2 regions of the Agrobacterium sp. DE0009 genome follow, and region 1 is predicted to be linked to the other one. Evidence: predicted binding sites of a transcription regulator. Region 1 holds the regulator's gene; the other holds the start of a gene.

Region 1 (3,623 bases):
GGCCCCTCGGGCTGCGGCAAATCCACGTTCCTGCGCACCCTGAACCGTATGAACGACACGATCGACGGCTGCCGCGTCACCGGCAAGATCACGCTTGATACCGACGATATCTACGACCAGGCGATCGATGTGGTGGAACTGCGCGCCCGCGTCGGTATGGTGTTCCAGAAGCCGAACCCCTTCCCGAAGTCGATCTACGAAAACATTTCCTACGGCCCGCGGATCCACGGGCTCGCCCGCAACAAGGCGGATATGGACCAGATCGTTGAGCAGAGCCTCCAGCGAGCCGGTCTCTGGAACGAGGTGAAGGACCGTTTGCATGAGTCCGGCACGGGCCTTTCCGGCGGTCAGCAGCAGCGCCTTTGCATCGCCCGTGCGATCGCCGTCAGCCCGGAAGTGATCCTGATGGACGAGCCCTGCTCGGCGCTGGACCCGATTGCCACCGCGAAGGTCGAGGAACTGATCCACGAGCTGCGGACAAACTACACCATCGTCATCGTCACGCACTCCATGCAGCAGGCGGCGCGTGTTTCCCAGCGCACGGCCATGTTCCACCTTGGTCATCTTGTTGAGGAAAACGAAACCGACAAGATGTTCACCAATCCGGATGATCAGCGCACGCAGGATTACATCATGGGCCGCTTCGGCTGATACAGGCCGGCGCTTCAAAGAAACCGAACAAGACTGGTGCCGCTGCCGTGTCCCGCTCCGGGCACGGCCTGCAGGCCAAGCCGGAGGACTAGACCGTGAACCAGACAACGACCCATTCGCATATCATGTCCGCCTATGATGAGGAGTTGAAATTCCTCACACGCCGTATTTCGGAAATGGGTGGCCTTGCCGAACAGATGTGTGCCGACGCCGTGCGGGCGCTCGTGAACTCGGATGCCGCGCTGGCGCAGAAAGTCATTTCTGACGACACCATCCTCGATCACGCCGAGCGTGAGATCGGCGACAAGGCAATCGTCACCATCGCCAAGCGCCAGCCGATGGCGGCAGACCTTCGTGAAATCATCGGCACGCTGCGTATTGCAGCCGATCTCGAGCGTGTGGGCGATCTTGGCAAGAACACGGCCAAGCGCGTGATTGCGGTTGCCGGCACCGGCGTGCCGCGCAAGCTTGCCCGTGGTCTCGAACACCTGTCGGAACTGGCGCTGGTGCAGCTCAAGGAAGTCCTCGACGTCTATTCGACCCGCTCCGCCGAGAAGGCCAATGCCATCCGCGAGCGCGATGAGGAAATCGATGCCATGTACACCTCGCTCTTCCGCGAGCTTCTGACCTACATGATGGAAGACCCGCGCAATATAACGACCTGCACGCATCTTCTGTTCTGCGCCAAGAACATCGAGCGCATCGGCGACCATGCCACCAATATCGCCGAGACAATCTATTACATGACCACCGGCAGCCAGCCGGAGGGCGAGCGTCCGAAGGACGACAGTTCCAACACGCTCGGTTCGGTGACCGAGTAAGAGACAGGCAAAGCCTTGCGGAGTTCAGCATATGGTGCCCAAGATTGCAGTTGTGGAAGATGAGGAAGCGCTCAGCGTCCTTCTTCGTTACAATCTCGAGGCTGAGGGATACGATGTCGACACGATACCCCGTGGTGACGAGGCGGAAATCAGGCTTCAGGAACGTACCCCCGATCTTCTCATTCTAGACTGGATGCTGCCTGGTGTGTCCGGTATCGAGCTTTGCCGTCGGCTCAGAATGCGGCCGGAAACGGAACGCCTGCCCATCATCATGCTGACGGCTCGCGGCGAGGAAAGCGAACGTGTTCGTGGCCTCGCAACGGGTGCGGACGATTATGTCGTCAAGCCGTTCTCCACGCCGGAACTCATGGCCCGCGTCAAGGCCATGCTCCGCCGGGCCCGCCCCGAGGTTCTGTCTTCGGTGCTGAAATGCGGGGATATCGAACTGGATCGCGAGACGCATCGCGTTCACCGCAAAAGCCGTGAAGTGCGTCTCGGTCCGACGGAGTTTCGCCTTCTGGAATTCCTGATGACCTCTCCGGGCAGGGTGTTCTCCCGTTCGCAATTGCTCGATGGTGTCTGGGGCCATGATATCTACGTCGATGAGCGTACCGTCGACGTGCATGTCGGACGCCTGCGTAAGGCGCTTAATTTTTCGCACATGCAGGATGTCATCCGCACGGTGCGCGGCGCCGGCTATTCCATGGAAGCCTGAGCGGACGCCATCCGACTGGCGCGTTCCATCAAGGTAATTTTCCGCGAAAACAAAAGGCCCGAAACCGGATTGGTGTCGGGCCTTTTGTTGTGGTTGATCCCGATCCGCTCTGGTTTTGGCACAAAAAAACGGGCCCGAAGGCCCGTAGTTTTTGAGTGTCGAATGCGTGCCGCAACACTCAAGCCTTACGGCGCTCGCTTACCGGCTGATAGGCGAGTTTCGCATGGAACTTGCAATAGGGCGAAGATTCCAGCGCTTCACAGCCGCAGAAATGGAAATCGTCTTTCAAGGGGTCGCCGACCGGCCATTTGCAGGTGCGCTCGGTCAGTTCCGTCAGCGTCAGACGACGGGAGATTGGCGTGACGACGTTTCTGGAAGGAACGTAATCGAGAACTTCCGCGGTCTCGATGCCGACCTCTTCCTGAAGGGCGGTCGCGGCGTTGGAACGCGTCAGGATCCGTGCCGGTGCAGCGTTGACGCGGCCAGCAAAATTCGCCGCGCGAGGGGCAGGGGCAGCAGTCCGCTTGGGCGCTGTGCGCGCCGAAGTGACAGGACCGCCAGCCTTGACGCGACCCGGCAGGTTGAGACGGTGGACCTTGCCAATGACGGCGTTGCGGCTGACGCCGCCCAGCTGCGCTGCTATCTGGCTGGCGCTAAGTCCCTCGGACCACAATTTCTTGAGCTTTTCGACCCGTTCGTCTGTCCAGTTCATGCCGCTTCTCCGCTTTTCGCGTGTATTTTTGGCAGAATCCCTCTCCGTCTCGCGGGTGTGCCGCGAGTGTGGTTTCTGCCTGATTTTTGGTGACTAGTTCCGCCGCATTGCAGTCTAGTAATTAGCGATTAACCTAGTGCCACGCAGACTCCGTGGCAAGAGTCGCGGGAATCATCTCGAATCGATTTTGCGGTTTTCCCCAACTTGCTGGCGAGTTGAGTCAGAAAGGCAACACCTTGGGTCTGGCGCCCAGCCACCTACTAGGGCTTGAGAACCCTAGGGAATACGGACTTTTGTTGACATCGGCAAGCGAAGTGACAATAGTGCCCCTGCCGCCGCGAGGCGGCATTTTTGATTTTCAGGCAAGGGATAACCCTAAGAGCCTATTGACAACCGTCTTACAGCGCATTTGCGCAAGGAGTGATACAGCCATGGCCGAAGCCGCCGCGCCATTGTTCGATACATTTGCAAGAGCCCCCCTGCGTTTTGAGCGAGGCGAGGGCGTCTGGCTGTACACGGAAAGCGGCGAGCGATATCTCGATTTTGCGGCTGGCGTGGCTGTGAATTCGCTGGGCCATGCCCATCCGCACCTTGTGGAGGCGATCAAGACGCAGGCCGAAAAGGTCTGGCACGTCTCCAACCTCTATGAAGTGCCGGGCCAGGAAAAGCTTGCCAAGCGTCTGACGGAAGCAACCTTCGCCGACAAGGTTTTCTTCACCAATTC
Region 2 (3,623 bases), 1.3 Mb from region 1:
AGGCACCGCGTTGGGCGCAATCGACCAGTCGGGCAGGGCGTTACCGTCGGTCGTCACCAGCATGTGGCGGTCGATGACGGAGAACGCCTTTTGCACCTCGCCCAGCGTGCCGGTGTAAAAAGGATCGGAAAAGCCTGCGGTCTTCAACACGTGATAGGGCAGAAGCGCGGGGCTGATGGTGCCGATAGTCTTGCGCACGCCCTTCTTCGAGGACCAGACGACCAGCGGCGTTTCGTGTTCTTTCTTCATCACCTCCAGCGGCGCGCGGCGACTGGCCACCATGCCCGGCATGTAGCCGCTTTCCACGAAAGTCTGGCCGAGCGGCGGCAGATGATCGCCGAAGAGCACAATGATGGTCTCACGGTCGCGTTTCTTTGCCCAGCGCATCAGCTTCAGCAGCGCGTCGTCGGCTTCGGCCACGCCTTGAGAATAGGTGGCGAGCGCCTGCGAGGCGGAGGCGGAAAGATCGCCCGTCACGCCGATCGTATTGTCCGCATAACGGTCAGCCTCGTAAGGGCCATGTCCCTGCAGGGTGACAGCAAAGAGGAAGAGCGGGTTCTGCGCCTTGTCGGCGGTCTTCATGATCTCGTCCATCAGCGCGTCGTCGGAGGCAAAATTGCCGCGTTTTTCCATCGCGGGCAGCGTCTCTTCCGAGCGGAATTCCTCGAAGCCGAAGTTTTTGTAGACCTGCTTTCGGTTCCAGAACCATTCCTGGAACGGATGCATGGCAATGGCGGAATAACCTTCGCCACGGAAGAAGCTGGCGAGCGAGGGTACCGGACGACGGATGTATTGCTGATAGGGAATGCTGCCATAGGGCAGGAAGGCGTTGGAGAAACCGGTCAGCGCCTCGAATTCCACATTGGCCGTCATGCCGCCGAATTCTGGCGAAAACACATGGCCCGACTGTTTGGCGCGGATCGTTTGCATGGGATCGGTCGAGAGATGCACGTTTTCGAGCCGGGTTGGATCCCAGAGAGACTCGCTCATCAGCATGATGACGTCAGGGTAATCACCCTTGTTGGCGGCAAAAGATGCCGGTTCGGAGTTGAGTTCGGCGACGCTGTTTTCGCCGTAACCCTCCGGCGCCGAGACATTGGCCATCGGAATATTGAAGGCGAAGGCCAGCAGGAAGCCGTTATGGCGGTAGTTTTCCTGCTGGTCCCACATCATCGGGATGATGTTGAGCCGGTCGCGCGCCCAGGAATAATGCGAGTAGTCCATCAGCGAGGCGAGGCCAGCGAGCACCGGAAGTGTCAGTGCAAGGCCCACGGCCCGCTCCCGTAACCGCAGCACCGGCGAGTGGCGGCGCGCCAGCAGCCAAAGGGCGGCAATAGCGGCGATCATGGCGCAAAGGCCGAGACCCACCAGCAGCGCTGTCAGCGGCTGCGCCTTCAACATGGTAGGCAGAAGCTCGACAATCTGCCGTCCGAACAAGAGGTCTGATGGATAAAGCGGATCGGAAAGGTAGGTCTGCTTCTGCGCGGAGATCAGCCCCACAAGGGCGCAAAGCGGTGCGACCACGATAAGCGACAGATAACGTCGGCCAAGCAGCGAATCCAGCAAAACGAGGAGGGCAAGCACGGCGGCGACCGTCGTCATGCCGGGGCGGGCCGAGGAGGTGAGGAATGCGCCAATATCCGTCAACGAACCACGAGCGATCCATTCGAGCAAAATGACGAGCACCAGCGATGCAATCGCCAGATGGACAAGCGTGGAAGCGGTGCCCGCAAGCTTCGAAAGGCTCTTAAGTCCCGCAGGCGAAAAGACAAATCCAGCCTTTTCGGAAGCCGTTGTTTTTGGCGCCGAATGTCTCAAACCCATACTCCGGTATTTCAGGCGACACGGCCGATCCGGGGAGGTGAATCGGGTGTCGCAAAAGTGTCATGTAACTGTCACATAAGCGCGATGAACGCGACATGAACTTTAAGGAATGCGCATATAGGCGCGATAACCTTCGCGTGAGGGCGGCAGTGTCGAGAAGCGTACGAATGAGTGAAGGGGGAATTGCTGCGTTGCGGAGCGATCACGGGCGCGGTATTGAAGGGACATGAGCGACAGACACGATATAGCGAACCATCTGCGGATTGCCGTCGGGCAGTTCAATCCCACTGTTGGCGACGTGGCGGGCAATCTCGCCAAGGCGCGTGAGGCAAGGGCCGATGCGGCAACCCAGGGTGCCGATCTTCTGCTTCTGACCGAACTGTTCATTTCAGGCTATCCGCCTGAGGATCTGGTGCTGAAGCCGGCTTTCCTGAAGGCGTGCCTCAAGGCTGTCGAGGAACTGGCAGCCGAGACTGCGGACGGCGGGCCGGGTATCGTTATCGGCTTTCCGCGACAGGGCGAGACCGGTCGGCACAATTCCGTGGCGCTTCTGGATGGTGGCAAGATCATTGCGCTGCGCGACAAGATCGACCTGCCGAATTACGGCGAATTCGACGAGAAGCGCGTGTTCTCCGAAGGGTCGATTTCCGGCCCCTATAATTTCCGCGGGGTGAGGATCGGTATTCCGATCTGCGAGGAAATCTGGAACGACATGGGCGTCTGCGAGACGCTCGCCGAAAGCGGGGCGGAAATTCTGCTGGTGCCGAACGGTTCGCCCTATTACCGCGGCAAGCTGGACGTGCGCCATCAGGTGGCGCTCCGACAGGTAATCGAAAGCGGGCTGCCGCTGGTTTTCGCCAACCAGCTGGGCGGACAGGATGAGCTTGTTTTTGATGGCGCCAGCTTCGGCTTCAATGCCGACAAGACACTTGCCTTCCAGATGAGCCAGTTCGAGGCGACGCTTGCCGTAACCGACTGGAAACGCACGGCGGATGGCTGGCGCTGCGAAAGCGGGCCGTTTTCGAAGATTCCCGAAGGCGAGGAAGCGGATTACCGCGCCTGCATGCTGGGCTTTCGGGATTACGTCAACAAGAACGGCTTCAAGAGCGTGGTACTCGGGCTTTCCGGCGGCATCGATTCGGCGATCTGCGCCGCCCTTGCGGTCGATGCGTTGGGTGAGGAGCGGGTGCGCTGCATCATGCTGCCATACCGCTATACCTCGGAAGAATCGCTGAAGGATGCCGCAGATTGCGCAAAAGCGCTCGGCTGCCGATACGATATCGTGCCGATCGTCGAGCCGGTGGAAGGCTTTCTCTCGGCGCTGTCAGAACTTTTCGAGGGCACGGAAGAGGGCATCACCGAGGAAAACCTGCAGAGCCGCACGCGCGGCACCATCCTGATGGCCGTTTCGAACAAGTTCGGATCCATGGTCGTGACGACGGGCAACAAGTCCGAGATGTCGGTGGGTTACGCCACGCTTTATGGCGACATGAATGGCGGCTTCAACCCCATCAAGGACCTCTACAAGATGCAGGTCTACGCCATTTCCGCCTGGCGCAACGCCCATGTACCGCCGGGCGCGCTCGGCCCTTCCGGCGAAGTGATCCCCGCCAACATCATCGCGAAGGCTCCATCCGCCGAACTGCGTCCGAACCAGACCGATCAGGATTCGCTGCCACCCTATCCGGTGCTGGACGATATTCTGGAATGCCTTGTCGAAAAGGAAATGTCGGTCGAGGAAATCCTGGCGCGCGGCCATGATATCGCGACCGTGCACCGGGTGGAGCATCTGCTTTATC

Evidence for each region. The regulator PhoB, encoded in region 1, activates phosphate uptake and scavenging genes when phosphate is short. The targets are predictions, from matches to a motif close to TGTCATNNANCTGTCAT.
Region 2: FS804_RS01420 (LTA synthase family protein) is a predicted target of PhoB. The motif match lies at 1,883-1,899, and genes of this name have one in related genera.

The regions. Positions count from the first base shown of each region.
Region 1 is NZ_VEIU01000001.1:1,521,512-1,525,134, reverse strand. Features, by position in the region: gene pstB (phosphate ABC transporter ATP-binding protein PstB) at 1-651, shown strand, start outside; gene phoU (phosphate signaling complex protein PhoU) at 777-1,472, shown strand; gene phoB (phosphate regulon transcriptional regulator PhoB) at 1,504-2,187, shown strand; gene FS804_RS07690 (GcrA family cell cycle regulator) at 2,366-2,899, opposite strand; gene FS804_RS07685 (aspartate aminotransferase family protein) at 3,331-3,623, shown strand, end outside.
Region 2 is NZ_VEIU01000001.1:268,167-271,789, forward strand. Features, by position in the region: gene FS804_RS01420 (LTA synthase family protein) at 1-1,824, opposite strand, end outside; gene FS804_RS01425 (NAD+ synthase) at 2,051-3,623, shown strand, end outside.